DNA from 2 places in the Mycobacterium camsae genome. Region 2 is predicted to be linked to the other one. Evidence: predicted binding sites of a transcription regulator. Region 2 holds the regulator's gene; the other holds the start of a gene.
What was found. Region 2 encodes LexA, which represses DNA repair genes until DNA is damaged. Its sites were predicted from a motif close to CGAACANNTGTTCG; they were not measured.
Positions count from the first base shown of each region.

Region 1: JX552_RS07455 (HNH endonuclease signature motif containing protein) is a predicted target of LexA. The motif match lies at 11,795-11,808, and genes of this name have one in related genera.

Region 1 is NZ_CP070973.1:1,742,522-1,758,148, forward strand. It holds gene alkX (TetR family transcriptional regulator AlkX) at 1-520, shown strand, start outside; gene ahcY (adenosylhomocysteinase) at 625-2,103, shown strand; gene JX552_RS07410 (dTMP kinase) at 2,120-2,755, shown strand; gene mtrA (two-component system response regulator MtrA) at 2,856-3,542, shown strand; gene mtrB (MtrAB system histidine kinase MtrB) at 3,570-5,237, shown strand; gene lpqB (MtrAB system accessory lipoprotein LpqB) at 5,234-6,994, shown strand; gene JX552_RS07430 (LmeA family phospholipid-binding protein) at 7,049-7,870, shown strand; partial or broken gene JX552_RS33240 (PE family protein) at 8,115-8,669, shown strand; gene JX552_RS07440 (hypothetical protein) at 8,975-9,871, shown strand; gene JX552_RS07445 (hypothetical protein) at 9,871-10,518, shown strand; gene JX552_RS07450 (hypothetical protein) at 10,980-11,510, shown strand; gene JX552_RS07455 (HNH endonuclease signature motif containing protein) at 11,835-13,319, shown strand; gene JX552_RS07460 (L,D-transpeptidase) at 13,316-14,212, opposite strand; gene JX552_RS07465 (ComF family protein) at 14,395-15,027, shown strand; gene hpf (ribosome hibernation-promoting factor, HPF/YfiA family) at 15,255-15,627, shown strand, end outside.
Region 2 is NZ_CP070973.1:2,659,392-2,675,018, forward strand. It holds gene dapF (diaminopimelate epimerase) at 1-547, shown strand, start outside; gene hflX (GTPase HflX) at 594-2,030, shown strand; gene JX552_RS11375 (acyl-CoA dehydrogenase family protein) at 2,118-3,278, shown strand; gene JX552_RS11380 (TerC/Alx family metal homeostasis membrane protein) at 3,282-4,457, opposite strand; gene JX552_RS11385 (LGFP repeat-containing protein) at 4,760-7,021, shown strand; gene lexA (transcriptional repressor LexA) at 7,034-7,723, opposite strand; gene JX552_RS11395 (LysM peptidoglycan-binding domain-containing protein) at 8,018-8,524, shown strand; gene nrdR (transcriptional regulator NrdR) at 8,686-9,147, shown strand; gene JX552_RS11405 (peroxynitrite isomerase) at 9,169-9,654, shown strand; gene JX552_RS11410 (PhzF family phenazine biosynthesis protein) at 9,658-10,344, opposite strand; gene JX552_RS11415 (alpha/beta fold hydrolase) at 10,367-11,392, opposite strand; gene JX552_RS11420 (proteasome assembly chaperone family protein) at 11,438-12,418, opposite strand; gene JX552_RS11425 (trypsin-like serine peptidase) at 12,597-13,403, shown strand; gene sthA (Si-specific NAD(P)(+) transhydrogenase) at 13,440-14,846, opposite strand; gene JX552_RS11435 (DUF4192 domain-containing protein) at 14,959-15,627, shown strand, end outside.

The sequences.
Region 1 (15,627 bases), 920 kb from region 2:
TGACTGGTCGGCCATCACGTTGTCCGACGTGGCCCGGGCCGCCGGCATCAGCCGGCAGACCATCTACAACGAGTTCGGGTCCCGGCAGGGCCTGGCGCAGGGTTATGCCCTGCGCCTGGCCGACCGGCTGGTCGACACTGTCAAAGGTGCGCTGGACGCCAACATCGGCAACATCTACGAGTCGTTCCTGCAGGGCTTCCGGTCGTTCTTCGTCGAGACGGCGGCCGACCCGTTGGTGATCTCGTTGCTGACCGGAGTGGCCAAGCCCGACCTGCTGCAGCTCATCACCACCGACAGCGCGCCCATCATCACCCGGGCGTCGGAGCGGCTGGCCACGGCCTTCACCCAGACGTGGTTGGCCACCAGCGACGACGACGCCAACGTGCTGTCGCGGGCGATCGTCCGGTTGTGCTTGAGCTACGTGTCCATGCCGCCCGAGGCTGACCACGACGTGGCGGCGGATCTGGCCAGGATGATGACCCCGTTCGCGGAGCGGCACGGCGTCATCAACGTCCCCTGACCAGGACGGCACATGACCGGAGGCTACAGTGAGTCCAGCAGAGCAATGAGGCTGACGCAGCTGCTCGGATTCGCTTGAGCCCCCAAAGAAGGATGTAAACCCCTATGACGACGCTCGAAAATTCGCTGACCCCCGACGTTCGCAACGGCATCGACTTCAAAGTTGCCGACCTGTCGCTGGCGGATTTCGGCCGCAAAGAACTCCGGATCGCCGAGCACGAGATGCCCGGCCTGATGTCACTGCGCCGCGAATACGCCGAGGTGCAGCCGCTGAAGGGAGCCCGTATCTCGGGTTCGCTGCACATGACCGTCCAGACCGCGGTGCTGATCGAGACCCTGACCGCGCTGGGTGCCGAAGTTCGGTGGGCGTCGTGCAACATCTTCTCGACCCAAGACCATGCGGCGGCCGCCGTCGTTGTCGGCCCGCATGGCACACCCGAAGAGCCCAAGGGTGTCCCGGTGTTCGCCTGGAAGGGTGAGACGCTCGAGGAGTACTGGTGGGCCGCCGAGCAGATGCTCACCTGGCCGGACGAGGACAAGCCGGCCAACATGATTCTTGACGACGGCGGCGACGCCACCATGATGGTGCTGCGCGGTATGCAGTACGAGAAGGCCGGCGTCGTGCCGCCCGCCGAGGAAGACGACTCGGCGGAATGGAAGATCTTCCTGGGCGTGCTGCGCGACCGGTTCGAGACCGACAAGGGCAAGTGGACCAAGATCGCCGAGTCGGTCAAGGGCGTCACCGAGGAGACCACCACCGGTGTGCTGCGCCTCTACCAGTTCGCCGCGGCCGGTGACCTCGCCTTCCCGGCGATCAACGTCAACGACTCGGTCACCAAGTCCAAGTTCGACAATAAGTACGGCACCCGCCACTCCCTCATCGACGGCATCAACCGCGGTACCGACGCCCTGATCGGCGGCAAGAAGGTGCTGATCTGTGGCTACGGCGACGTCGGCAAGGGCTGCGCGGAGGCGATGAAGGGCCAGGGCGCCCGGGTGCAGGTCACCGAGATCGACCCGATCAACGCGCTGCAGGCGATGATGGAGGGCTTCGACGTCGTGACCGTCGAGGACGCCATCGCCGACGCGGACATCGTCGTGACGTCGACGGGCAACAAAGACATCATCATGCTCGACCACATCAAGGCGATGAAGGACCATTCGATCCTGGGCAACATCGGCCACTTCGACAACGAGATCGACATGGCCGGCCTGGAGCGCTCGGGGGCGACGAAAACCAACATCAAGCCGCAGGTCGACCTGTGGACCTTCAAGGAGACCGGTCGCTCGATCATCGTGCTGTCCGAGGGGCGGCTGCTGAACCTGGGCAACGCCACCGGCCACCCGTCGTTCGTGATGAGCAACAGCTTCGCCAACCAGACGATCGCCCAGATCGAACTGTGGACCAAGAACGACGAGTACGACAACGAGGTGTACCGCCTGCCCAAGCACCTCGACGAGAAGGTGGCCCGGATCCACGTCGAGGCGCTCGGCGGGAAGCTGACCAAGCTGACCAAGGACCAGGCCGAGTACCTGGGTGTCGACGTCGAGGGCCCGTACAAGCCGGACCACTACCGCTACTGAGCCGCGCGCTCGCGCCGTGCTGATCGCGATCGAAGGCGTCGACGGTTCGGGCAAGCGGACGCTGACCGACGGCCTGCGCGGGCAATTGCGGCGCGCCGGCAAATCGGTGGCGACGCTGGCGTTCCCGCGCTACGGGCAGTCCATCACCGCTGACCTGGCGGCCGAGGCGCTGCACGGTCAGCACGGCGACCTCGCCGAGTCGGTGTACGCGATGGCGACGTTGTTCGCGCTGGACCGGGCCGGGGCCGTCGCCGAGATCGAGCGGCTGACCCGCGAGCACGATGTGGTGATCCTGGACCGCTACGTCGCCTCCAACGCGGCCTACAGCGCGGCCCGGCTGCATCAGGATGCTGCCGGGGAAGCGGTCACGTGGGTGCACATGCTCGAATACGGGCGACTCGGATTGCCGGTGCCGGACTGGCAGATCCTGCTCGCGGTGCCCACCGAACTGGCCGGGCAGCGCGCCCGCGACCGGGCGCAGCGCGATCCGACCCGGGCGCGCGACAGCTATGAACGCGACGACGGACTGCAGCGCCGAACCGGCGAGGTGTACGCCGGATTGGCCGCCGCGGGCTGGTCCGGGCGCTGGCTCGTGGTGGACGCGGAGGTCGATCCGGCAGGGCTGGCTACGTCCCTCGGAGGGCCTCGGTAACCCGATTGACGGTCGTTTAGCACAATTTGGGTGCTATTTGGGCCTATCAATCGAGAAACACGCGTGTGGTAGCCGAGTTTTGTCCTGATCTGGTGACACCATGGACTCCATGAGGCAAAGGATTCTCGTCGTCGACGACGACGCTTCGCTGGCCGAGATGCTCACCATCGTGTTGCGTGGGGAGGGTTTCGACACCGCGGTCATCGGCGATGGCACTCAGGCCCTGACCGCGGTGCGCGAGTTGCGCCCGGATCTGGTGCTGTTGGACTTGATGCTGCCCGGCATGAACGGCATCGACGTCTGCCGGGTGCTGCGTGCGGACTCGGGCGTGCCGATCGTCATGCTGACCGCCAAGACCGACACCGTGGACGTGGTGCTCGGGTTGGAGTCCGGTGCCGACGACTACATCATGAAGCCGTTCAAGCCCAAGGAACTCGTCGCGCGGGTGCGGGCGCGGCTGCGGCGCAACGACGACGAGCCGGCCGAGATGCTGTCCATCGCCGACGTCGACATCGACGTGCCCGCCCACAAGGTCACCCGCAACGGCGAGCAGATCTCCCTGACGCCGCTGGAGTTCGACCTGCTGGTCGCATTGGCGCGCAAACCCCGCCAGGTGTTTACTCGTGATGTGCTGCTCGAACAGGTCTGGGGATACCGGCACCCGGCGGACACCCGCCTGGTGAACGTGCACGTCCAGCGCCTGCGTGCCAAGGTCGAAAAGGATCCTGAGAACCCGACCGTGGTTCTGACCGTTCGAGGAGTGGGTTACAAGGCCGGCCCCCCGTGATCCGGCGGCCGGGAGAGTGCGGTGTAGGTGATCTGGCGCTCCCCACGACGTAGTCGAGGTCGCTGGGGGCGTTCCGGCCCGCTGCCGCGCGGCTTGAGCGCTGTGAGCCGAGCCGTCGCCGTGGTCTGGCGTCGATCCCTGCAATTGCGTGTCGTCGCGCTGACCCTGGGGTTGTCGCTGGCGGTGATCCTGGCGCTTGGCTTCGTGCTGACCAGCCAGGTCACCAACCGTGTGCTCGACGTCAAGGTCAAGGCCGCCACCGATCAGATCGAGCGAGCGCGCAACACCGTCAGCGGCATCGTCAACGGTGAAGAAACGCGCTCCCTGGACAGCAGCCTGCAGCTGGCCCGCAACACCTTGACCTCGAAGACCGATCCCGCCTCCGGAGCCGGGCTGGCCGGCGCCTTCGATGCGGTGCTCATGGTGCCGGGAGACGGCCCGCGCGCCGCCTCTACCGCCGGGCCCGTCGACCAGGTGCCCAACGCGTTGCGCGGCTTCGTCAAGGCCGGGCAGGCCGCCTACCAGTACGCCACGGTGCACACCGACGGCTTCTCCGGGCCGGCGCTGATCGTCGGCACGCCGACCTCGTCGCGGGTGGCCAACCTGGAGCTGTACCTGATCTTCCCGCTGGTCAACGAGCAGGCCACCATCACGCTGGTGCGCAGCACGATGGCGACCGGCGGCCTGGTGCTGTTGCTCCTGTTGGCCGGCATCGCGCTGCTGGTATCGCGTCAGGTGGTGGTTCCGGTGCGTTCGGCGTCGCGGATCGCCGAGCGCTTCGCCGAGGGGCATCTGTCCGAACGCATGCCGGTCCGCGGCGAGGACGACATGGCCCGGTTGGCGGTGTCGTTCAACGACATGGCCGAAAGCCTGTCGCGCCAGATCACCCAGCTCGAAGAGTTCGGCAACCTGCAACGTCGGTTCACCTCCGACGTCAGCCACGAACTGCGCACGCCCCTGACCACCGTGCGGATGGCTGCCGACCTGATCTACGACCACAGCTCGGACCTGGATCCCGCGCTGCGGCGCTCCACCGAACTGATGGTCAACGAGCTTGACCGCTTCGAGACGCTGCTCAACGATCTGCTGGAGATCTCCCGCCACGACGCCGGCGTCGCCGAGTTGTCGGTGGAGGCGCTCGACCTGCGCACCACCGTGAACAAGGCGCTGACCAACGTCGGCCACCTGGCCGAGGAGGCCGGCATCGAGCTGCTGGTGGACATGCCGACCGACGAGGTGATCGCGGAGGTCGATGCCCGCCGGGTGGAACGCATTCTGCGTAACCTGATCGCCAACGCCATCGACCACGCCGAGCACAAGCCGGTCCGGATCCGGATGGCCGCCGACGAGGACACCGTCGCCGTCACCGTCCGCGATTACGGCGTGGGCCTGCGACCCGGCGAGGAGAAGCTGGTGTTCAGCCGGTTCTGGCGGTCAGACCCGTCCCGGGTGCGGCGGTCGGGGGGCACCGGGCTGGGACTGGCGATCAGCATCGAAGACGCCCGGCTGCACCAGGGCCGCCTGGAGGCTTGGGGCGAGCCCGGTCAGGGGGCCTGCTTCCGGCTGACATTGCCGCTGGTGCGCGGGCACAAGGTCACCACCAGCCCGCTGCCCATGAAGCCGATCCCGCAGCCGGCGCCGGCGGGCAGCCCGGCTTCGGTCGTCGATCAGCGCACCCGGGAGCACGCCGGATGAGGCGGACGCTGGGTGCCCTGCTCATGGCGGTGAGCGTGCTGGCCGGCTGTGCAAGCGTGCCCAGTTCGTCGGCGCCGCAGGCTATTGGCACCGTGGAGCGGCCCGCGCCGTCGAACCTGCCCAAGCCCACACCGGGCATGGACCCCGACGTGCTGTTGCGCGAATTCCTCAAGGCCACCGCCGACCCGGCCAACCGGCATCTGGCGGCCCGGCAATTCCTCACCCAGTCGGCCTCCAACTCCTGGGACGACGCCGGTAGCGCGCTGCTGATTGACCATGTGGTGTTCGTCGAAACCCGTGGCGCCGAGAAGGTTTCAGCGACCATGCGCGCCGACATCCTGGGCTCGCTGTCGGACATCGGAGTGTTCGAGACCGCCGATGGCCAGCTGCCGGACCCGGGGCCGATCGAGTTGATCAAGACCTCCGGTGGGTGGCGCATCGACCGGCTGCCCAACGGCGTCTTCCTGGACTGGCAGCAGTTCCAGTCGACCTACAAGCGGAACACGCTCTACTTCGCCGACCCCACCGGCAAGACGGTGGTGCCCGATCCGCGCTACGTCGCGGTGTCCGATCACGACCAGCTGGCCACCGAGCTCATCTCCAAGCTGCTGGCCGGGCCGCGCCCGGAGATGGCGCACACGGTGCGCAACCTGCTGGCTCCGCCGCTGCGCTTACGTGGGCCGGTCACCAGGGCCGACGGCGGCAAGAGTGGCGTCGGCAAGGGCTATGGCGGCGCCCGCATCGAACTGGAGAAGCTGTCCACGACGGACCCGCACAGCAGGGCACTGCTAGCCGCCCAGATCATCTGGACGCTGGCACGGGCCGACATTCGCGGACCGTATGTGATCAACGCCGACGGCGCCCCGCTGGACGACCGGTTCGCCCAGGGCTGGAACACCTCCGACGTCGCTGCCACCGATCCGGGCGTGGCCGACGGCGCCGGCGCGGGCCTACACGCGCTGGTGGGCGGATCACTGGTGGAGCTGGACGGACAGCACATCACCACGGTGCCGGGAGCTTTCGGCCATATGGGCGATCAGACCGGCGCCGCGCTGTCGCGCAGCGGGCGGCAGGTGGCGTCGGTGGTGACGTTGCGCCGGGGCGCTCCGGACATGGCGGCGTCGCTGTGGATCGGGGACCTCGGTGGCGAGGCGGTGCAGTCCGCCGACGGGCACAACCTGTCGCGGCCCAGTTGGTCACTGGACGACGCGGTGTGGGTGGTGGTCGACGCCAACAACGTGCTGCGAGCCATTCAAGAACCCGCCTCCGGCCAACCCGCCCGGATCCCTGTGGATTCCACCGCAGTGGCGGCGCGCTTCCCCGGACCGATCAGCGATCTGCAGCTGTCCCGCGACGGGACCCGCGCGGCGATGGTGATCGGTGGACAGGTCATCCTGGCCGGGGTCGAGCAGACCCAGGCCGGCCAGTTCGCCCTGACCTATCCACGGCGGCTGGGTTTCGGACTCGGCACCTCGGTGGTGTCGCTGTATTGGCGAACCGGCGACGACATCGTGGTGACCCGCAACGACGCGACCCATCCGGTGTCCTATGTCAATCTCGACGGCGTCAATTCCGATGCGCCCGCCCGCGGTCTGCAGATCCCCCTGTTCGCCATCGCGGCCAATCCGTCCACCGTGTACGTCGCCGGTCCGCAAGGAGTGTTGATGTACTCGGCGGCCGCCGCGGAAAACCAACAGGGTTGGTCGGAGGTGGCCGGCCTGATGATCGGCGGGGCCGCGCCGGTCCTACCGGGATAGCCGTATCGACCGCTGAACCCACCGGCTACCCTGCTGGTGAGGAGGAGCTTGCCGATGTCGCCCAAGGTTCCCTTCCTGCGCTGGGACGACCCGTTCCGCGCCTTGGAGATGCTCGCCTCACTGTGGTCGTCGACCGGGATACCGTCGGTGGGCGCGCATGCGGTGGCGATGCCGTACCGGACCTTGTTCGCGACGCTGCAGCAGCTGTTGGTCGGCAAGGAAGTCACGGTTCGCATCGGCGATCAAGACGTGACGCTGACCGTCGTGGAACTGGAATCGGAGTTGGATCCACAGGGATTGCCGGTGGGCCAGCTCGGGGAAGTCCGGGTGGCCGCCCGCGACATCCGCTGGGCCGACAACCGATTGCAGAGCGCGGTCGCCCTTATGCGCAACGTGCATATCCGTCCCGGGGTGCCGCCGCTGGTCGTAGCGGCCCCGACGGAGTTGAACACAGAGTTGCCCAAAGACATCTTCGACCACGTGCTGGAGCAGGCGGCGCCGCACCTGCGCAGCGAATCGGGGGAGGACGGGACGGCACGACTGAGCTGGGCACGACGACCCGGTCTCGGCGGTCTCGAGGTCGACGCCGACGTGGTCGGTTCGACGTTGTGGCTGCGCCCGCGCGCGGTGGTGGCCGGGCAGCGGCGGTGGAAGCTGCCGTTGCGCACGCCGTCCTATCAGGTTCAGCTGCCGGAGTTGCCACACGGGCTGATGATCACCGGAGTCGAACTGACGTCGGAATCGCTGCACCTGTCCGGTCTGCTGCCGGAGTGGCGGATGGAGCTGCCGCTGCGGGCGCTCGAGGACTTGATCACGCGGCTGAGTCAGGGTGCGCTGAGCTTTAGCTGGCCGTCGCTGTGGTGGGGCTCGGATTGACCGGGGAATGGAGGCGTTTCGTGGGCACCAGCTCGTCGTCGAAGCCATCCTTCGTCCACCACTTTTGCGGCTGATCGGTCGATAAGTCGTTCTGCGATGGCGGGGCGCGCCACATAATCGCCACATAATTTTGCATCTCCGGCCCATGGACCGGTCGTTGAGACGAGCTTCTCAGAGGTTGGTCGATGTCTCATGTGATCGCTGCGCCCCTGGCTTTGGCGACCGTCGCGAAGGATTTGGTCGGATCGGCTCGTCGTTGGATGCCGCCACTGCGGCGGCGGCGTTGTCGACTACGGGGGTGGCGGCTGCTGCGGGTGATGAGGTGTCAGCGGCGATCGCGGCTCTGCTTTCGCGTCATGGTCAGGTTTATCAGGTGCTCAGTTTGCAGGCGGCGGCTTTTCACGACCAGTTCGTGGGGTCGTTGAGTGCCGCGGGGGTTGCTTACGGGACTGCAGAGGGGTTCAACGCCTCACCGCTGCAGATGGCGCAGGATGCGGTGTTGGGTCTGGTCAATCGGCCTGGCGAGTGGTTGTTTGGGCGGCCGTTGATAGGTAACGGCGTCGACGGGGCGCCGGGGACCGGTCAGGACGGTGGTGCCGGGGGGCTGTTGTGGGGTAATGGCGGAGCTGGGGGCTCGGGCGCTACGGGGCAGTCAGGTGGCGCCGGTGGTGCGGCGGGATTGATCGGTGCCGGTGGGGTCGGAGGTGCCGGTGGTATCGGAGGTAGTGACGGTGGTGCCGGTGGTAGTGGGGGCTGGTTGTGGGGCGCTGGGGGCGCTGGCGGCGCCGGAGGGATAGGGACTGCCACGGTTAGTGGCGGTGCTGGCAGTGCCGGGGGTAGTGCGGTGTGGTTCGGCGATGGTGGGGCCGAGGGTGTCGGTGGGGCTGGTGCGGTCGGAGCGGCGGGTAGCGCAGGAACCTCGACCGCGGCAGGTGGCGTGGGTGGGCCGGGTGGTGGCGGCGGCAACGCGGGTGTTGGCGGGTCTGGCGGTTCCGGGGGCCGGTAGTTCGGTCATGGCGGTGCTGGTGGTCACGGCGGAACTGGTGGTGCCGGTGGGGCCGGGGGGTCGGTGGGGCCGGGTGGGATGCCACGGTGGTGGCGCCGATGGCATCAACATCGGTGCTGGTGGCGGGTTGGGCGGAGATGGCGGGAACGGGGGTAGCGACGATCGGCAATGCTGCGTCCGCCGCCCAAGCCGTTGGTGGCCACGGCGGGGTAGGTGTCAAAGCCGGGCATGGCGGCGCAGCGTTCAACGGTGGAACCGGGGACGCCATCGGTGGGGCCGGGGCTGATGGCGTCGACGGCGGAACGGGTGGGGCAGGCGGTGCCGCAACCATCACCAATGCAGCTGCCAGCGGAAATGCTGTCGGCGGTACTGGCGGAGCGGGCGGTGACGGCGGCGGAGTCGGTGGAGCCGGGGGTGAGGCGACGTCGAACTCTGTCATTGGCAGCGCTACTGGCGGGGCCGGCGGGTCCGGCGGGACCCCCGGGGTAATCGGAACCGGCGGGACCGGTGGTATCGGCGGAAGCGCGTCCCTCAGCAACGCGGCCGCGTCTGGTACCGCGCTTGGCGGTGCGGGCGGGTCAGGCGCTTCAGGCGGCCTTGTAGGCGGAGTCGGCGGAGTGGGCGGTGATGTCTTCCTGGGCAAGGGCAGCACGGCTATCGGTAAGGGCGGTGTTGGCGGAAACGGTGGTGATGGCTCCTTCTTCGGCGGCGCCGGCGGCGATGGTGGGAAGGTTTGGGTAACGAACGGCAAAGGAACTTTTGTCGGCGGCGATGGCGGCGCTGGTGGCATCGGCAGCAGCAACCTCGGAGGGGCGGGGGCACGGGTGGTAACGCAATCGATCTGGGTCCGGACTCGACCGGTAGCTACGCAGGGGCGGTGGCGGGGCCGGCGGCGGCGGGAGTGCAGGTGGAGCCGGCGCAGCGGGCGGCAATGTCGGGCTAGGCATCGGAAGCTCCGCCACCGCTGCGGGTGGCGTGGGCGGAAGCGGTGGTGATGGCACTATTCTCCGGCGGCGCCGGTGGCCAAGGCGGGGAGGTGAGGGTGACGAATGGCAGTGGAACATTCACCGCGGGCGATGGTGGGGCTGGCGGCAGTGGTAGCAGCAACATCGGAGGGGCCGGCGGTCGCGGTGGTGACGTGATCGATCTGGGCCAGGGGTCGACCGGTAGCTACACCGGCGGTGGCGGCGGCGGTGGCGGCAGCGGAAATGCGGGCGGATCGGGCGGAGATGGCGGTATGGCTATTACCTTTTCTGGCCACGGCCGCGGCGGCGATGGAGGCGACGGTGGGACCGGCACTGCGGCGAGTGGCGGTGACGGCGGTCGGGGCGGTGAAGCGATAGGCGGCTATGTCGCCGTTGGCGGACGGGGAGGAAATGGCGGCAACGGCACCTATGGCGGCGCGGGAGGGGATGGCGGTGCCGGAGTGTTGGAATTCAGTTCTTCAGCAACGGAAACGGCAGTGGGCGGCGATGGCGGCGTCGGTGGTAACCGCAACCTAGCAAACACTTCAGGCGGCAGTGGCGGCAACGGCGGCGATGTGGCGGCCTATCCCGTTGCGGGCATCCCGGGCACCGGGGGTGCCGGGGGCGCTGGGGGCCCGGTGGCAGCCCAGGCTTACCCGGTAACAACGGGGCGTTGATCGTGAATTGAGCTCGCTGCAGCGTAGTGGCGTAGCCCATGTCGACCGCGGCAGCGACGTCACGACGCGGCCACCGCCTCACCCGCTCGATTGGTTTCGGCGGGCCCTGCCGAGTACATCGATATACGGCTCGGATTTGAGTGTTGTCCTGAATTCCATAAGTATAAATTACACTGATGTAATTTGCCCGCAAAGATTTGCGGAACGCCTCCCAACCCCGTTTTTTCGGCTTCCTCGTTCGCCTGGCAAATGGTGTCGGTGCGGCCAGGTAGCACAGCTTTGGCCGTCAAAACCGTTCCCCGCGTAACTATTCGGGAAAGACACTGTCACGGCACGGCCGGTGGTTGGCATCGGTTCGGCATCCATCAACTTAGGGCTCTAGGCAGGAATTCAGCGCGCCGATACGGTTCCCCATTGTCAATCAATGCGGGGACAATCGGGGCGAATGAATGGAGTTGGCGTTGCGGAATTTCGATCGATTCTGCGTAGCGGTCGCCGCGGGCGCCGGGCTGTGCGGGGCTGCGCTGGCGCTGAGCCCGGGTGTGGTGGCGACTCCGTTGCGAACCGGTGGCGGGAACTGCATCGAGCAGCAGTTGGGCTTCGCTGCCGGGCCGGTAGCGGCGGCGCCGGTGGTGCTGCCCGGGCCGGTGCCGGCGGCGCCGGTCGTGCCGGTGGTGCCGCCCGTGCCCGTTGTCCCGCCGGTTCCTGTCGTGCCTCCGGTGGCGCCGGTGGTACCGGTGGCGGGCGCCGGGGCCGGGGCTGTCGGCGGTGCGCCGGTAGGCGTTCCGATAGTGACCCAGGCCGGCACGGGTAAGGGGGCGCCGATGAATCCGTCGGCCGGAAAGGCAGCCGACCCGGTCGTGCTGCCGGGCCCGCAGACGCCGACCCAAGCCGCGGCGGCAGAAGTGCCCGCGGCACCCATTCCGGCGGTGCTGGCAGGGACGACGACGGCTCTTCCGGCGTGTGGGGCGGTGGGCGCGCCGGCGCAGTAGTCAGGGAATCCCGTTGCCGGGGGTCCAGTACAAGGTCGATGGATGACGCGGCTTTGATCAGGTCCTGGTCGTCACCAACGGCGACAAGATCATCGTCGCCGACCTGATCGGCGAAGTCCTCATCGAGCACACAAGACCCGCACCCGCGGTGACCTACGTCGGCAACGCACGACCCCGCGGTCCATGCCCCAAGAGCGACGAAACGTCACCGAAGTCCTGACACGCCAACTGTCACCGATGCCCTGGGAGATGACACCCGCGGTGTCGGGGTGAGCAGGTACTATAGAACGTATGTTCGATAGATTGCCGTTCGTTGCGCCGGGGATGGCGGAGTATGACGGCTATCGGGAGGTGTTGGCCCACCGGCGGGCTCTGTTGGAGGAGACTGAGCAATCGGTGGGTTGGATGGCGCGGATCGTGGGGGCGGCGCGCTCGGTCAACCAGGACATGGCTGCGGAGTTGGTGGCGATCGGGCAGTTGTTCGCCCACCGCCTGGTGCCGGGTGCAGAGGCGGGGCAGTGGGCGATCGACACGTTCAAGGCGGTGGCGGGGGAGGTGGCCGCGGGGCAGAAGATCAGCCAGGGGCGCGCGGAGACCAAGCTGCGGTATGCCCGGGCGATGCGGGAGCGGTTGCCGGCGGTGGCGGCGGTGTTTTGTGCCGGGGACATCGATCTGGAGGCGTTTTCCACGATCGTGTTCCGCACCGATCTGATCGAGGACCCGCAGGTGCTGGCGGCGGTGGATGCCGCCATCGCGGCGCGGGTGGCGCGCTGGCCGTCGCTGAGTCGGGGTCGGCTGTCGCAGAAGGTGGACGCGATCGTGACTCGCGCCGATGTGGATGCGGTGCGGCGCCGCCAGAAGGTGCAGGCCGAGCGGGAGGTGTGGATCGGCGGCGTGTATGAGGGGCTGTCTCAGATTGATGGGCGGCTGCGTGCCACCGACGCTCAGGCTGTCGATGCGCGGCTGTCGGGGTTGGCGGCCACGGTGTGCCCGAATGATCCGCGCACGCTGGCCCAGCGCCGCGCCGATGCGTTGGGGGCGCTGGCCGCCGGAGCGACCCGGCTGGGCTGTGAGTGCGGGCGCGACGATTGCACCGCGGGCGGGGGTAAGGCGTCCTCGCCGGTTGTGATCCATGTGATCGCCGAACAGGCCACCCTCAACGGCCACAGTGACGTCCCGGGGTGTGTGCTGGGCGGTGAGGACCTCATCACCGCCGAACTCTTAGCGGAGTTGGCGTTGACCGCTAAGCGGGTACCGCTGATCCACCCCGGCTACCACGCACCCGAACCCCACTACACCCCGTCGGCCGCGTTGGCCGCTTTCGTGCGGGCCCGGGATCTGACGTGCCGGTGGCCGGGTTGTGAGGTGCCGGCCACTGGCTGCGATCTCGACCACACCATCGCCTATGCCCGGGGCGGGCCCACCCATGCCGGCAACCTCAAGTGCTACTGCCGCACTCACCACCTGCTGAAAACGTTCTGGGGCTGGAGCGAACAACAACTCGCTGACGGCACCTTGATCCTGACCTCCCCGGCCGGGGACACCCACGTCACCACCCCGGGCAGTGCCTTGCTGTTTCCCAGCCTGTGCCACGCCGTGGGTGGGATGCCCGCCCCCGAAGCCCAAACCCCACCGCAGGACTACTGCGCCCAACGCACTGCGATGATGCCCCAACGCCGGCGCACCCGCACCCAAGACCGCGCCCAACGCGTGGCCGCCGAACGCCGCGCCAACCACCAAACCCGCATCGCCGCCCACCACACCACCGACGGCCCCGCCCCACCCGACAACGAACCCCCACCCTTTTAGCTGGGCGGCCGGTCCGGGTTGAGCGTCGACGGCTGCATCGGCTTCACATCGGCTTCCTTGCCGCTGTCCACTGCTGGGACGCCTTCTTTGACGATCACCGGGTCGCCGACGTGGACTGTGTTGAAATACCACTCCGCGTCGGTGGGGCTCAGGCTGATGCATCCGTGGCTGACGTTCTCGACGCCCATCGCGTTGATCGCCCACGGAGCCGAATGGACGTACAGGCCCCGATTGGTGATGCGCACGGCGTAGTCGACCTGGAGCCGGTAGCCATCGGGGTTGTCGACGGGAATGCCGACACTGCTCGAATCCATCATCACCGAGCGGTCCTTGGCGAGGACGCTGTAGGTGCCCACCGGCGTCTCGTACTCGGGTCTGCCCATCGACGCCGGCAGCACGCCCGCTTCGCCGAAATGCGACCGATGATGCGGCGCCGGCAGCGCCGGCGGCGGCGTATCCGCCTCCACCCCATCCACGCTGACCGTGAAGGTGTGGTTGGTGATGTCGGCGACGCCGACGACGGCCGGACCCGTCTTGAACTCGGTGCGCAGACCGCCCACCGACAGCGCCACGGTGGTGTGCGCCGGCCAGAACCGGTCGGGCACCCATTGCACGACGTTGCTGTCCACCCACTCGAACCGGCCGCTCATCGCGGGCGTCGATGACACCTCGATGGCCCGCTCCACGGCCTCACGGTTCGCGACCGGAGCGCCGAAGGTCACCACCACCGGGTGCGCCACGCCCACGACTGAGCCGCGCACGGGCAGGATCGCGGCGATGTCGGAGTAGCCGCTCGGCTTGCTCGCCGCCATCAGCGTGACGCCGGCGTGCCCGGCGATCACCGTCGAAGTGATCCCGATGAACACCAGCAGAGACCGGATTGCCGCCCGCATGGCTTTCTCTCTCATTCGGGTAATTAGTCGGATGGGTAATAGGACGTCGCTGCTCGAATGGTAGGGCTGCCACCAGCGCGTAAACGTAAGCGCGCGTGCGCAAGTCGGTCAGTGTTTGGTTACAAGTCGGTCTCCATCCGGACTTGTCAGCCCCGGCGGTGACACTTGGGGGCATGCTCGACTTGCTTGACCTGGTCGTGCCGCTGCTGTGCGGCGGCTGCGGAGCGCCGGCAACCCGATGGTGCCCCGTGTGCGCCCACGCCCTCAATGTCGAACCCGGCGAACCGCTGGTAGTGAGTCCCCGCATCGATCCGGAAGTCCCTGTGTTCGCTTTGGGCCGCTACGCCGGCGTCCGGCGCCAGGCCATATTGGCGCTCAAGGAGCGCGGCCGCGGTGACCTCGTCACGCCCTTGGCCCGTTCGCTCGCCGTCGGCGTCCACCGGTTGTTGTGCTGGGGGATGGTGGACACCCCGCTGACGCTCGTGCCGGCGCCCACCCGGCGCGCTGCGGCGCGCCGGCGCGGCGGCGACCCCGTCACCCGCTTGGCTGAAGCGGCGGTCGCGGGCCATCCGGACATCGCCGTCGCCGCCGCATTGCGGATGCGCTCCCTGGCGCGCGACTCGGTGGGCCTGGACACCTCGGCCCGCGAACGCAATGTCGCCGGCCGGGTGCGGTTGCGCGGCTCGCGCCCGGGCACCGAGGTGTTGCTCGTCGACGACGTCGTCACCACCGGAGCGACCGCGCGCGAATCCGTTCGGGTGCTCCGGGCCGCCGGAGTGCGGGTCGCCGCGGTTCTCGCCGTCGCCGCAGCGTGAAGAACTCGCAACAGGTCTGCGAATGGGGTGGCAAGGTGAGGCGAACAACGGCTAACGTCGACACCACCAGCACCCGCGGTAGGAGGTGAGAATACGGTCTCTTGCTCCGGCGGGCAGCCTGCGGCGGTGGCTCCTCTATACCGCTCTAACCTCGTCGGCGCGTATCTGAAATGAATGCCGGGCACGCAGGTCGCGTGTGACGTGAAAAGAGAAACGAGTTGTCACGAATGCCAAGGCTCACCGCGGATTCCGAACAGGTCCTAGCCGCATCCGGAACCGAAGAACAGGCCGAACCGACGGCCAACGCCGAGATCGTGTTCAAGGGACGCAACGTCGAGATACCCGATCATTTCCGCATCTACGTTTCGCAGAAGCTCGCCCGGTGCGAGCGATTAGACAAGACCATTTATCTTTTCGACGTCGAGCTCGACCATGAACGCAACCGCCGCCAGCGCAAGGCGTGTCAGCGCATAGAGATCACCGCCCGCGGGCGCGGCCCGGTCGTGCGCGGGGAGGCCTGCGCCGACAGCTTCTACGCCGCGCTGGAATCCGCCGTCGCCAAGTTGGAGAACCGGCTGCGGCGCGGCAAGGATCGCCGCA
Region 2 (15,627 bases):
CGTCGTCGGATCGCTGGCCGGGCCGCGACCGGTCACCCTGCACCACGCCGATGCGACGGAGGCCGAAGTCGCCGTGGACATGGGCAAGGCGAACAAGCTGGGCACCGGCCACGCGGTGGTGGGTGGCCGGCGGTTCACCGGCGTGGCCGTCGACGTCGGGAACCCGCACCTGGCGTGTGTGGATCCGCAGCTCACACTCGACGCCCTGGCGGCACTGGACGTCGCGGCGCCGGTGCAGTTCGACACCAAACAGTTCCCCGAGGGCGTCAACGTCGAGGTGCTCACCGTCCCCGTCGATGGCTCGGTCGGCATGCGGGTACACGAACGCGGCGTGGGTGAGACCCGCTCCTGCGGCACCGGAACGGTGGCGGCCGCCGTCGCAGCGTTGGCGACCACCGGCGCCGAGACCGGCGTGCTGATTGTGCGGGTTCCCGGTGGTGAGGTCACCGTCACGATCACCGAAGCGACGAGTTTCCTGCGCGGGCCGTCCGTACTGGTGGCGCAGGGTGAGGTGAGCGGGAAATGGTGGCGCGCCCAAGAGCGTTAAATCGGATGCACGACGCCCATTCGGCGTGCAACATTGCTCATTGCCTATGAAAAATTCTGACTCACATTCTGAATTTCCCGATCCCACCGGACCGGAACCCAGCACCGGCGAGCTTGCCCTTGAAGACCGTTCGGCGCTGCGCCGGGTCGTCGGGCTGTCGACGGAACTCACCGACATCTCCGAGGTGGAGTACCGCCAGCTGCGGCTGGAACGCGTGGTTCTGGTCGGTGTCTGGACCGAGGGCAGCGCGGCCGACAATCAGGCCAGCCTGGCCGAGCTGGCGGCGCTGGCTGAAACGGCCGGCTCTGAGGTGCTCGAAGGGCTGATCCAGCGCCGCGATCGCCCCGACCCGTCGACCTACATCGGCTCGGGCAAGGCCCAGGAGCTCCGCGAGGTCGTGCTGGCCACCGGCGCCGATACCGTGATCTGCGACGGTGAACTGTCGCCGGCGCAGCTGACCGCGCTGGAAAAGGCCGTCAAGGTCAAGGTCATCGACCGCACCGCGCTGATCCTGGACATCTTCGCCCAGCACGCCACCAGCCGGGAAGGCAAGGCGCAGGTCTCGCTGGCGCAGATGGAGTACATGCTGCCGCGGTTACGCGGCTGGGGTGAGTCGATGTCGCGGCAGGCCGGTGGTCGAGCCGGCGGCAGCGGCGGCGGTGTGGGTCTTCGTGGCCCGGGTGAAACGAAGATCGAGACCGACCGGCGCCGCATCCGCGAACGCATGTCCAAGCTCAGGCGCGAGATCAGGGCCATGAAGCAAGTCCGCGACACTCAGCGCAGCCGGCGCCTGCACGCTGACATGCCGTCGATCGCCATCGTCGGGTACACCAACGCCGGCAAATCCAGCGTGCTCAACGCGCTGACCGGGGCCGGGGTGCTGGTCCAGGACGCGTTGTTCGCCACGCTGGAACCCACCACCCGGCGCACCGAGTTCGACGACGGACGGCCTTTCGTGCTGACGGATACAGTCGGTTTCGTCCGGCACCTGCCCACCCAGTTGGTCGAGGCGTTCCGCTCCACCCTGGAAGAAGTCGTCGACGCGGATCTGCTGGTGCACGTCGTCGACGGCTCCGACGTCAACCCGCTGGCCCAGATCAGCGCGGTCCGTCAGGTGATCTCGGACGTGGTCGCCGACCACGGGGCCGAGGCGCCGCCGGAATTGGTGGTGGTGAACAAGATCGACGCCGCGGGTGATCTGATGTTGGCCAGACTGCGGCACGAACTCCCCGGCGCGGTGTTCGTCTCCGCCCGCACCGGAGACGGCATCGACGCGCTGCGGCGGCGGATGGCCGAACTTGCGGTGCCGACCGACACCGCCGTGGATGTCGTCATCCCGTACGACCGCGGCGACCTGGTGGCGCGGGTGCACTCCGACGGGCGCGTTCACCAGGCCGAACACCAGGCCGAGGGCACCCGAATTCAGGCGCGGGTCCCGGTGGCGCTGGCCGCTGCGCTGCGTGAGTTCGGGTCGGAAGCCTAGGCGGCGGACGTGCCCACCGACCAACCGCCCGGTTGGTATATGTTGGGCGTAAGAGTCTTCCACCTATGACAGCCGGAGGTCGCACCCATGGGCAGCGCCGTCAAGTACCAGCGCACACTTTTCGAACCCGAGCACGACCTGTTCCGGGAGTCCTACCGCGCCTTCCTTGATCGCCACGTCGCGCCGTATCACGACGAATGGGAGAAGGCCCACATCGTCGACCGCGGGGTGTGGCTCGAAGCCGGCAAACAGGGTTTCCTGGGCATGGCGGTACCGGAGGAGTACGGCGGCGGTGGGAACGCGGATTTCCGGTACAACACGATCGTCACCGAGGAGACCACCCGTGGGCGCTACAGCGGCATCGGGTTCGGTCTGCACAACGACATCGTCGCGCCCTACCTGCTGCACCTGGCCACCGACGAACAGAAGCAGCGCTGGCTGCCCAAGTTCTGCACCGGTGAGTTGATCACCGCGATCGCGATGACCGAGCCGGGTACCGGCAGTGACCTGCAGGGCATCAAGACCCGGGCGGTCAAAGAGGGCGATCACTACGTGCTCAACGGTTCAAAGACGTTCATTACCAACGGAATCAATTCCGATCTGGTGATCGTGGTGGCGCAGACCGACCCGGAAAAGGGGGCGCAGGGCTTCAGTCTGCTGGTCGTCGAGCGCGGCATGGAGGGCTTCGAACGCGGCCGCCACCTCGACAAGATCGGATTGGACGCCCAGGACACCGCCGAACTGTCGTTCACCGACGTCAAGGTGCCGGTGGAGAACCTGCTCGGTCAGGAGGGGATGGGCTTCATCTACCTGATGCAGAACCTGCCCCAGGAACGGATCAACATCGCCGTCATGGCCGCCACCGCGATGGAAAGCGTGCTGGAAGAGACGCTGCAATACACCAAGGAGCGCAAGGCTTTCGGCAAGTCGATCGGCAGCTTCCAGAACAGCCGGTTCCTGCTGGCCGAATTGGCCACCGAGGCCACCGTGGTGCGCATCATGGTCGATGAGTTCCTTGCCCTGCACCTTGAGGGAAAGCTGACGGCCGAGCAGGCCGCCATGGCCAAGTGGTACGCCACCGAGAAGCAGGTTCACCTGGTCGACCGCTGCCTGCAATTGCACGGCGGTTACGGCTATATGCGTGAATACAGTGTTGCCCGTGCCTATCTCGACGCCCGGGTGCAGACCATCTACGGCGGCACGACCGAGATCATGAAAGAGATCATCGGCCGCGGACTCGGCGTGTAACGGCTAGCCCGCTTCGCGGTGGGCATCGTGGACGCGTTGCAGTAGCGCCGCGAGTTCCTCGTCTTGCTTGACCTTGCCGTTGAATCTTGCTGTCAGCGTGTCGATCTCGTGTTCAGCCTGCAGTAGTTCGGCATAGGCATTGGCGCGTTGTACCGGATCCTGCGCATGGGTCAGATACTCCGCTGCGTGCCGGCGGGCCCGGCTGACGGCGTTCTGCCTACGTCCGCGAGCCGAAAACAACGACACGACCGTCGTTATGACCAAGACGGCGACGATCACCAACAGCGACACCGTGATGCTCAGCTCTACTACGGGAACCGGTTTGCCGTGGTTGATGAACGACAGGTTGTTGCCGTGCAACGCTTCCAGAATCAGCTTCACGCCGATGAAGCCCAGGATCACGGCCAGGCCGTAGGTCAGATAGACCAGTCGGTCGAGCAGGTTGTCGATCAGGAAGTAGAGCTGGCGAAGACCCAGCAACGAGAACGCGGTTGCGGCGAAAACCAGGTAAATGTTCTGAGTCAGACCGAACATTGCCGGGACCGAATCGAATGCGAACAACAAGTCGGTGCCGCCGACGGCGACCATGACCAACAGCAGCGGGGTCATGACCCGTCTACCGTCCTCGACGACGAACAACCCGTCGCCGTCGTATTCCTTCGACGTCCGCAGGAAGCGGTTGGCCAACCGGATGATCAGGTTGTCGGCGGTATGGTCTTCTGCCTCCGCCGGTTTGGCGAGCTTGCCGGCCATGACCAGCAGCCCCAGGCCGAACAGGTAGAAGACCGAGTTGAAGTTGTTGATGAGTGCGCCGCCCAAGATGATGAATACGGTCCGAGCGACCAACGCGAACGCGATCCCGAATAGCAACACCTTCTGCTGTGCCACCCGCGGAACTCCGAAACTGCTGATGATGACCAGAAATACGAAAAGGTTGTCCACTGAGAGGGCTTCGTTGCTCAGGTAGCCCGCGAAATATTCGATTGCCATACGCGGGCTGCCCACGACGGCGACGCCGATACCGAAAAGCACCGCAATCCCGATATAGGTTGTCGACCAGATCGCGGCTTCACGTAGCGTCGGCACGTGCGTGTTGCGTACCTGGAAGGCGTAGTCGAACAGCATCAACCCGGCGATCAGGACGATGGTGATGGCCCAGCCGAGTCCGGAAACGCCCATGCGCGCTGGTTTTCCTCTCACGGGGTCGGCCGGCATGCCAGGCGGGATATTGTCTCCGGCACGGTAACCCAATGGCTGTCCCTGGCGCAGCGCGGTTTCTCGCGACTCGAGCGCGGCGCGGCATCAATTCGACATCGGCTCGGTATCCGTTTCCGCACTATGTACGATTTGACTTCGCATATCTCGTTCGCTAGAGCAAAGTTATGCGAGCCCGGTAGCGATGCGCATCGTGGCTGGGAAACGGCCCACGGCGGTGAATCCGCCTGCTCGCCAGGTGGGCAGGGCATCGGCTGGGAGGCTTGGTGAACGGGCAGAGGGGTCAATTGAGCAAGTTGGTTGGACGTGCGCTGGCGGGCCTGACGGCCGCCACGTTGGCCACCGGGTTGGCCCTGGCGTTGCTGGCGCCCACCGCGGCTGCGTCGCCCATCGGCGACGCCGAGGCGGCCATGATGGCCGCGTGGGACAAGGCCGGCGGTGCCGCGTCGACGCTCGGCGCCAGAAAAGGCGACGTCTATCCCATCGGGGACGGGTTCGCCCTGGACTTCGACGGCGGCAAGATGTACTTCACGCCGGCCACCGGCGCCAAGTACATGTTCGGCCCGATCCTGGACAAATACGAGTCACTGGGCGGTCCGGCCGGTAGCGACCTCGGTTTCCCGACCATCAACGAGGTTCCTGGACTCGCCGGACCCGACAGTCGGGTGAGCACTTTCGCGGCCAGCGACAACCCGGTGATCTTCTGGACGCCCGATCACGGCGCGTTCGTGGTCCGCGGCGCGCTCAACGCCGCGTGGGACAAGCTGGGCAGCTCGGGCGGGGTGTTGGGAGCTCCAACCGGGGATGAAACCTATGACGGCGAGGTCGCGACTCAGAAGTTCACCGGCGGGGAGGTGTCCTGGAACAGGAAGACCAAGGAGTTCGCCACCAACCCGCCGGCGCTGGCCGACCAGCTCAAGGGCCTACAGATCGCGATCGACCCCACGGCCGCCATCAACATGGCCTGGCGTGCCGCCGGTGGCGCGAACGGTCCACTGGGCGCCAAGAAAGGGGGCCCCAATCCGATCGGCGGCGACGGCATCGTTCAGGAGTTCAACGGCGGGAAGATCTTCTTCAGCCCGGCAACCGGCGCCAATGCCGTCGAGGGCCCGATCCTGCAGAAGTACGAGTCGCTGGGCGGTCCGGTCAGCAGCGACCTGGGCTTCCCGGTCGCCAACGAGGCTGACGGCGGTATCACCCCCGCCAGCCGGATCGCCACCTTCTCCGCGGCCGACAAACCGGTGATCTTCTGGACTCCCGAGCACGGCGCGTTCGTCGTGCGCGGGGCGATGAAAGCTGCGTGGGACAAACTCAAGGGGGCCACCGGCAAACTCGGGGCGCCCGTCGGCGACCAGACGGTGGACGGCGATGTGGTGTCGCAGAAATTCACCGGCGGCAAGGTCTCGTGGAATCGCGCGAAGAACACTTTCACCACCGATCCCGCCAACCTTGCGTCCCTCTTGTCCGGCCTGCAGGTGTCGGGGCAGAACCAACCCAGTACGTCCGCCTCACCGCCCTCGGGCAAGACGTTCACCTTCCATTGGTGGTGGTTGGCGGCGGTGGTGCCGGTGCTGCTGCTGGTCCTGATGGTCGTGTTGGTGGTGTTCGGCCTGCGCCGCCGTCGGGCCGCTCGCGAGCTGCCTGCCTACAATCACGGACACGACGTGGCCGAGGAGTTCGGTGCCGGCCCGGACGGCCGCTGGACGCACGATGACGTCGATTATGGCTCCGAGCGCTTCCCACCCGTCGAGCACCACCCCGAAGATCACGAGGTGCCGGAGTACGGCTCCCCGGGACGGGTGAGTTGGTCCAGAGCGGGCGGGGCTGCGGTCGAGTACGACGAGCACGACGAGGGCGCATACGTCGACGATTACGCCGCGGGCGCCGAGGAGGACTCCGAGTTCGGGGAGTATGACGAGGTCGACGAACTCGAAGGTTTCGAAGACCCCGACGCGGTGGACACCACCCCGACGCCCATCGTGACGCGCGGCGCCTTCGGCCAGCTCGTCGAGGGTGGGCCCGAGGTTACGGAAGCGGTTTCGCCGGAGCACTTCGCGGTGGAGTCGTCGGTGCCGGCAACCCAGGGTCCCGCGGCGCCGGACTTCGCGGTTCCCGAAGCCCCCCCAGAACAGGAATTCCCCGACATCTTCTACCCCCGGGGAGGCCCCGTGGAGGACGAAGTGCCCGACGTGGGGGCCCGGGGCGCAGCCGAGACGCCCGGGCCGAGGAAGGGGCGGCATGCCGCCGCCGATGACCCGGGCTACGCGCCGGCTGCAGCGGAGGCGGCTTACGCCGCGGCACCGCAGGCCGCAGTGCCGGTGACGGACGGTGCGGCGTCACGCCCCACCATTCACCTGCCATTGGACGACGACCCCTACCGCGCTCCCGATGGCTACCCGATCAAAGCCAGCGCCCGGTTCGGCCTGTACTACACGCCCAACAGCGCGCTGTACCACGACACGCTGGCTGAGCTCTGGTTTGCCAGCGAGACCGTCGCGCAGGCTAACGGGTTCGTCAGAGCCGACTGAGGGTCTGCGCCGCTATACCTTGCGGATGACGGTGACGACCTTGCCGAGCACGGTCGCGTCATTTCCGGGGATTGGATCGAATGCCGGATTGTGCGGCATCAGCCACACCTGACCGCCTGCCCGCTTGAACGTCTTGACCGTAGCCTCGCCGTCGATCATGGCGGCGACGATGTCGCCGTTATCCGCGACGTGCTGCTGACGCACCACCACCCAGTCGCCGTCGCAGATGGCGGCTTCCACCATCGAGTCGCCGACGACCTTGAGCAGGAACAGCGTTCCCTCGCCGACCAGTTCACGCGGTAACGGGAAAACGTCCTCGACGGCCTCCTCGGCCAGGATCGGACCGCCTGCGGCGATGCGGCCCAACACCGGGACGTAGGTGGGTTGCGGCAACGCGTCCGACCCGGCCACCTCGGTGGTGGGCGGTGTCACCGCGTCATCGGCCGCGCGCACGTCGACGGCCCGGGGCCGGTTGGCGTCGCGGCGCAGATAACCTTTTCGCTCCAGGGTCCGCAACTGATGGGCCACCGAGGAAGTCGACGTCAGGCCGACGGCGTCACCGATCTCCCGGATGCTCGGCGGATAACCGCGAGTGGTGACTGAAGCGCGGATGACTTCGAGGATGGTGCGCTGGCGCTCGGTCAGCGTCGCGTCCACGGCGTGCAATCGGTTGTCCGCTGGGGGGTCGTTGCTGTCGCTCATGCCACTGAATGTAACCGGACCCGACCGAAGAATCAAACATGTGTTCGACACGCGTGTCGCCGTGCCGGGACGGCCCGCCTCGCCACCCCGGATCTGCGGAATCACAAGTGTGTAACTTTCGGCCGGATCGGGTATCCGGAATTCATCCAGCTGGTTGCACCGACAAAGCCTTGTCGGTGGTGAGGTCTACCGTTTTGCTCGTACGACACGCGTCGCTCAGGTGTTCGAAATCGAACACCTGAGCGACTAGGGTCGAACACACGAGCGATATTTCGTCGACCGGAGGCAACCGACATGACAATCAGTTACGCGGGCCCGCAGCGCACCTGGAACTCCCAGCGGCTGGTGACCAGGCCTGCCAACAGGCCGATCGACGAGTCGCCTGCTTACCGTGCCGGGCAGAGCCGGTCGAACAGGCCTGGTCCGGCGCGTCCGGGCGGCGCGCCGCTGCGCTACTTCGGCACCGGCGTCGCAATGTCGACGGCATCGCACCGGCGCCGTCCGGTCTCCGCGTTGACGACGATGGGTCTGGCCCTGCTGGCCGGCGTCACCACGCTCTGGCTCGGGCTGATGGCCAACTTCGGCAGCGTGCTGAACGACGAACCGGCCGACACGGCGGCGCAGGTGCCCGCGGCGCTCGCCGTGGTGCGCGTGGAACCAGGGGAGTCGCTGCAGCAACTGGCGACGCGGGTCGCACCCGGCGCGCCGGTTCATGACGTCGTGGAACGCATCCGCAATCTCAATGCGTTGGACTCCAACGCGGTGTCCGCCGGCCAGACGTTGATCGCCCCGATCGGGTGAACCGCACGGTAGCGGGTGAATAACGCGCCGCGCCAACGTCCCTCGGCCGTCATCGTCGGCTTCGGGACCAATAGCGCCAACGTTGGCCACACCAGGAGCCGCACAGGTACTCTCGTGGGGGTTCTGCGGTACCCCACGTCAGGCGCGGCGAAGGAGCGGCTATGCACTGCCCGTTCTGCCGGCATCCCGATTCCCGGGTGATCGACTCGAGGGAGACCGACGAAGGTCAGGCCATCCGCCGCCGCCGCTCGTGTCCTAAGTGCGGGCGCAGATTCACCACCGTCGAAACCGCCGTTCTGGCCGTGGTCAAGCGCAGTGGCGTCACCGAGCCCTTCAGCCGGGAGAAGGTGATCAGTGGCGTACGCCGGGCCTGCCAGGGGCGTCAGGTAGACGACGACGCGCTGAACCTCCTGGCGCAACAGGTGGAGGATTCGGTTCGTGCCGCAGGCCCGGAGGTACCGAGCCACGAGGTCGGTCTTGCCATCTTGGGTCCGCTGCGTGACCTCGACGAAGTCGCGTACCTGCGGTTCGCTTCGGTGTACCGGTCGTTCTCCTCAGCCGACGACTTCGAGCGGGAGATCGAAGCCCTGCGCGCCCACCGCAACGTGTCGACGCCGGGCTGAGCGTAGCCCTAGGCTCCTTACATGCCGAAAGACCTACATCCCGACCTGGAAGCACTGGCGCCGTTGCTGGGCACCTGGTCCGGGAAGGGGGCGGGGGAGTACCCCACCATCCAGCCGTTCGAGTACTTCGAAGAAATCGCCTTCACGCACGTGGGAAAGCCGTTTCTGGTCTACGCGAAAAAGACCAAGGCGGCCTCCGACGGCAGACCTCTGCACGCCGAATTGGGTTACCTGCGCGTGCCTGAGCCGGCGAAGATCGAGTTCGTCCTTGCTCATCCCAGCGGAATCGCTGAGATCGAACTGGGCACGTACACGGTTGTCGACGGTGTCGTCGAACTGGAGTTGGCGACCAGCGCGATAGCACTGACCCCGACCGCCAAAGAAGTGACGGCACTGAGCCGCTCCTTCCGGATCGCTGGTGACGAGCTCTCCTACTCGCTGCGGATGGGCGCGGTGGGGCAGCCCGAGCAGCATCACGTGGCCGCGGTGCTCCACCGGGAAAGCTGAACGTCAGCCCGCCTGCCGCGCACCGTCGTCGACAACTCGCCCGGCGACCCGCACCCAACCGTCCGCGCTCCAGGTGGTCCAGATCAGCGATCCCAGCCCCTGCGTGATTACGAGATCGCGGCTGAGGTACTCGGTGATCCGCACCGCCGCAGAGCCGGTCGCCTCGTCTTCGGCCACCCCCAAATTCGACGCGAACATCCGGCTGCGGATCGACCCCGACCCCTCGTCGGACCACGCCCAGAGATAGTGTGCGACGTCGTCGGGAAAATCGGCGGGATCGGCCTGCAGCACCGCCTCTGGTGAGTCCATATCGTGGATGGCGAACTCCGGAGCCCACTCCGCCGGCGCACTGATCGCGGTGAGGTCGTCGACATAACTCACCCGGACGAGGCCGGCGGGCACATGCAGGGTGTTGATCGGCGTTCCGCGCCGCAGCAACCACCACGACGCTCCGACGCTCGGGTGGCCGGCGAAGGGCAACTCGGTGCGTGGGGTGTAGATGGTCGCCTGCGCGGTTGATGCGCCCGCATTGGGCGGATCGACGAAGACGGTTTCGCTGTAACCCAATTCGGATGCGACACGCTGCCGATCGGCGGGGTCGACCAAGCTGGCGTCGACCACACCCAACGGATTGCCGAAGTTTCCGTCAGCGTCGGTCAACACCCGTAGGACGGTGACGTCGATGCTCATGGCCCGACGATACGACGGCCGGTCAGGTGGCGCTGCGCTCGTCGGCTCCCATGGCGTTCAGAACCGCGACGCGGGTGTCGGTGGGTCCGGACACGGTGCGCTCACCGCCACCACTGCGCAGCAGCTCCCGTAGGGCTGCCTGGTCGTATTCGGGTGGCTCGGTGGTGTCGATGAAGCGTTGGACGATGTCGAGGAACCTGGCCGGGTCGTCGTGGAATGGGAAGTGGGCGGAATTCTCGAAGATTTCGAGTCTGGATCCGGGCATCGCGGCATGCGCCATGTGGGCATGCCGGACCGGAATCACCGAGTCCTTCTCGCCCCAGATGATCTGCACCGGAATCGCTTCGGTCAAATAACATCGGTCGAGCATGGTGACGATCTGGCCACGCCAGTCCACGACCGCCCGCAGGGTGCGGGTGAACGCCGAGGACGCCGTCGGCTCCGGCAGGTCGTTCAGGATGCGCAGCATGTTGGGCAGATCTCGGCCGATGGCCGTCGAACCGAGCGCGAGCCCCGCCACCTGACCCAGAAACTGCACGGCCGGCAGCACCATCGGCAACCGCAACAGCGCCAACGCCTCGGCGCCCATCGGCAGCGACGCGAACCGCAACGCGATGTTGACGTCCTTGGTGACACCCCCGGCGCCCACCAGGATCAGCCGGTCGACCAGATGCGGGAACTGGTAAGCGAATTGCATGGCGACACCGCCGCCGAGCGAATGACCGACGATGGTCACGCGTTCGATGTCCAGCACGCTGAGCAGGTCGCGCATTCCGTTGGCGTAGGCGGCGGCGGAGTAGTCGGCGCGAGGCTTGTCGGATTTGCCGTGGCCCAACAGGTCCGGAGCGATCACGGTGAAACGCTGCGCCAGCTTGGCGTGGACGCCGGTCCAGGTGGTCGAGTTGTCGCCGATGCCGTGGATCAGCAGGATCGCTGGACCGGATCCCGCGATCCGGAAGGCCCGCTTATAGCCGTGAATGGTGCGGAACTGCAGCGACGGGGATGTCACTTCGCGCACCGGGCGGAGATTGCGCGTCCGCTCGGTCATGTTCGGCAACCTCGTTGTCGGGCCGGGTAGGCGTATCGGAAGCAGTTACTTCGGATTGTCGTCGTCGTCGAATTTCTTCTCAGCCTGCTGAGCCAGGAACCGCTCGAATTCGGCGCCAAGCTCATCGCCGCTAGGTAGGTCCTCGTCGTTGGTCAGTAAGGACCTGTTTTCCTGAGCGTCAATGAACGCATCGTACTGGCGCTCGAGTGCGGCCACCACTTGAGCCACTTCCGCGCTGCCTTGAACCTGTTCGTCGATCTTGGCCCGAATCTCGGTGGCCGCATCGGTAAGTGCGGTGAGCGGCAACTCCAGCGATCCGGTCTTGGCGACCTGCTCGAGTAGCGCCTGGGCGGCGGCCGGGTAGTCGGTCTGGGTCAGGTAGTGCGGGACGTGCACGGTGAATCCGACGACCTCATGACCGTGCTGTGCCATGCGGTACTCCAGCAGGTTCGAAGCGCTGCCGGGAACCTGGATTTCGGAGATCCACGGTTGAAATTCCGCGATCAGGGCCGCGTTGTTCGAGTGCGCGGTCATGGTGACGGGCCGAGTGTGCGGAACAGCCATCGGCACCGTGCCCAGACCGATGGTCTGGCGCACTCCCAGCCGTTCGGCGAGCAGTCGCACCGCGGTGATGAAGCGCTCCCACTTCAGGTCCGGCTCCATGCCGGCCAGCAGGAGAAACGGGGTGCCGACGGAGTCGCGCAGCGCGTACAGGCTCAAATCTGGGTCGTCGTAGTGGGTGAAGTGATCGGTCTTGAACGTCATCAGTGGCCGGCGCGAGCGGTAATCCAGCAGTTCGTCGATGGCGAACGACGCGACCAGTTCGGTATCCAGCGCCGCTCTCAGGTGCCGCGACGCCAGCCGAATCGCGTGACCGGCGTCGGAGAAGCCTTCCAGGGCGTGTACCAACACCGGGCCCCGGCCGTCGGACGTGGACAAGACAGGCGCCGGAAACTCCAGTTCGTACATGCTGGGTTGTCCTGGCTGGTATTCCTGTGCCTCTTCGGGGTCGTAGTGATCGGACATTGGTGCTGCCTCCTCTCAGGTTCTCCAAGGTCTCTCTAGGGTGCCCTGTCCAGTCTCCCTCAATCGATCGGGCTCTCCAGTATCGGTGACCCGAGCCTTTTGCTGCACCAGGTGTCAACGCACGGGGCTGACTTTCTATTCGCTTGCCAGCACGCCCGGTCAGGCATGATGGAATCCGATGCGCGCCGTGACGTCGATTCTCTGCCTGCTGGTGAGCCTGGCGGTGTTGGTGACGTCATGCGCCCGGCCGGTCCATCATGGGTCCGTCGCCGGCTCGTCCGCGCCGCGGCCGGGCAGCTCGGTGCAGCGGTTGAGCGACCCGGAGAATCCGGCGCCGGATCCGCGGGTCGGCGCGATCTTTCGCGGGACGGCGCGGGAGGGCGGCAACCTACACGTCTGCACCGGGTCGGTGGTGCATTCGGCGGGTGGTGACCTGGTGCTGACGGCAGCGCACTGTCTGCTCGGTGAGTTGGACGCCACCTTCGTGCCCGGGTTTGCAGGTGAGGCGACGACCACCGACACGTTCACCGTCGACGAGGTGTTCTTCGACGCCCGGTGGGTCGCCAGCCGGGATCCGCAGGCGGATTACGCGATCGCCAAGGTACGCGGCACCGGATCGGTGGAGGGCCGGGCCGGCGCGGCACTGACGCTGGGGACCGCACCGCCGGCCGGCAGCCGGGTGAGTGTCACCGGTTACCCCGCCGGTGTCGGCGGCCGGCCTGTCGCCTGTCAGGGCACCACCAGCGTCACCGAAGACGGGTTCCCGTCCTTGCCTTGCCAGGGCCTCGTCGACGGAACCAGTGGCGCGCCCTGGATGAGCGGGTCGACGGTCGTCGGGGTCGTCGGTGGGTTCGAAGGCGGCGGTTGCACCGAGAACATCTCGTACTCCGCGCCCTTCGATGAGCGCACCGCGCAGCTCCTGGCCCGCGCGCAAGCCGGCGGTCCCGGTGACAGCCCCCCGGCCGACTACGACGACACCTGCTGAGGTTGCGACACCGGTGGTGACCCGCTGCGCTCGTCTTCAGCGCCGGAACTGGTGCAGCGCGCGCATCTTGTTGGTCACGTCCAACGCCGCCACCTTGTATGCCTCGGAGAACGTCGGGTAGTTGAACACCGCATCGACCAGGTAGTCGACGGTGCCGCCGCAGCCCATGACCGCCTGCCCGATGTGCACCATCTCGGTGGCACTGGTGCCGAAGATGTGGGCGCCCAGCAGGGTGCGGTCGGTGGTGGAAACCAGCAGCTTGAGCATGCCGTAGCTGTCGCCGGCGATCTGGCCGCGGGCCAGTTCGCGGTAGCGGCACACGCCCACCTCGTACGGGATCGAGTCCTTGGTCAGCTCCACTTCGGTCTTGCCGACATAGGACACCTCGGGAATCGAGTAGATACCGATGGGCTGCAGTTCGGTGATGCCCTCGGTGGGTTCGCCGAAGGCGTAGTAGGCAGCCAGCCGGCCCTGGTCCATCGAGGTGGCGGCCAGCGCCGGGAAACCGATCACGTCGCCGACGGCGTAAATGTGCTCGACCTTGGTCCGGAATTGATCGTCGACGAAAATCCTTCCGCGATGGTCGGATTCGAGACCGGCATTCTCGAGGCCCAGGTGCTCGGTCTGGCCTTCGCGGCCGGCCGAGTACATCACCGTCTCCGCGGGAATCTGCTTGCCGCTGCCCAGGGTCGTCACGGTTCCTGACGAGCCGACGTCGACGGCGGTGACCTCCTCGCCGAACCGGAAGGTCACCGCGAGGTCGCGCAGGTGGAACTTGAGCGCCTCGACGATCTCCGGGTCGCAGAAGTCGAGCATGGTGTCGCGCTTCTCCACGACGGTGACCTTGGTGCCCAATGCCGCGAACATCGACGCGTACTCGATGCCGATCACGCCGGCGCCGACGACCACCATCGATGTCGGCAACGACCGCAAATCGAGAATGCCGTCGGAGTCCAGTACCCGGCTCTCGTCGAACTCGACGCCCGACGGGCGTGCCGGCTTGGTGCCGGTGGCGATGACGATGTAGTCGCCGCTGACCGTCACGCGCTCGCCCTGGGCGTCTTCCTCCACCAGGACGGTGTGCGGGTCGATGAAGCGACCGTGTCCCAGCACCAGGTCGATCCGGTTTCGCATCAGCTGTGAGCGCACCACGTCGACCTGCTTGCTGATCACGTGCTGAGTTCGGGCCAGCAGGTCGGCTGGGGTGATCTTGTCTTTGACGCGGTAGCTCGCACCGTAGAGCTCGCGCTGGCTCATGCCGGTCAGGTAGACGACCGCCTCGCGCAGGGTTTTCGACGGGATGGTGCCGGTATTGACGCAGACGCCGCCGACCATCCGGCCACGCTCGACGATCGCGACCGACTTGCCCAGCTTGGCTGCCGCGATCGCGGCCTTCTGGCCGCCGGGCCCGGATCCGATAACGACCAGGTCGTACTCGCGCATCGAAGTCATGTGTAGACGATAGAGCCCACAGTCGCGACTTTCTCCACAAGCGGGCGGCTGAATCACGTTGCGCGAGCGCAAAGTGACGGTGCCGATCGCCACCGTGGACGCCATGACTACGCATCGATCACGCTTTGAATTGAGCCGCCCCGCCACTTTGATCGCCGCGCTGCCGGCCATCCTCGGCTTTGTGCCGGAGAAATCGCTGGTGTTGCTGACCCTTGAGGACGGCGGTCTGGGGGCGGTGCTGCGGGCCGACCTGTCCGACGACCTCGGCGAGCGGGTGGACCAACTGGCCGAGCTCGCTGCCGCGGCGGATCCGGCCGCGGCCATCGTGGTGATCGTCGACGCCGAGGGTGCGAATTGTCCGGGGTGCAATGAGGAGCACCGGCGGTTGTGCGAAGCGCTCACCGACGCACTGGAGCGGCGCGGCGTCGAGCGATATGCGGCGCATGTGGTGGACCGGGTCGTCGCGGGCGGGCGTTGGCATTGCGTGGACGGGTGCTGCGCGGGCGGCGAGATCGACGACCCTTCGGCGTCGCCGCTGGCGGTCGCGGCGGTCGTGGAAGGCCGCCGCCTCTATTCCCGGCGTGCCGACCTGCAGGCGGTGATCGCGTTGGACTCCCGGCGCAGCGCGGGAGTGGCAGGGGCGCTCGAGCGGGCGGCACTTGCGCGCGAGATCGCCCACGGCAGCGATCCCGCCGCCTGCAGCCGTCGCGATGTGGAAAACGCGATCGCGGCCGCTGCGCGGGTGAACGGCGGGGAGTCGTTGTCGGACTCC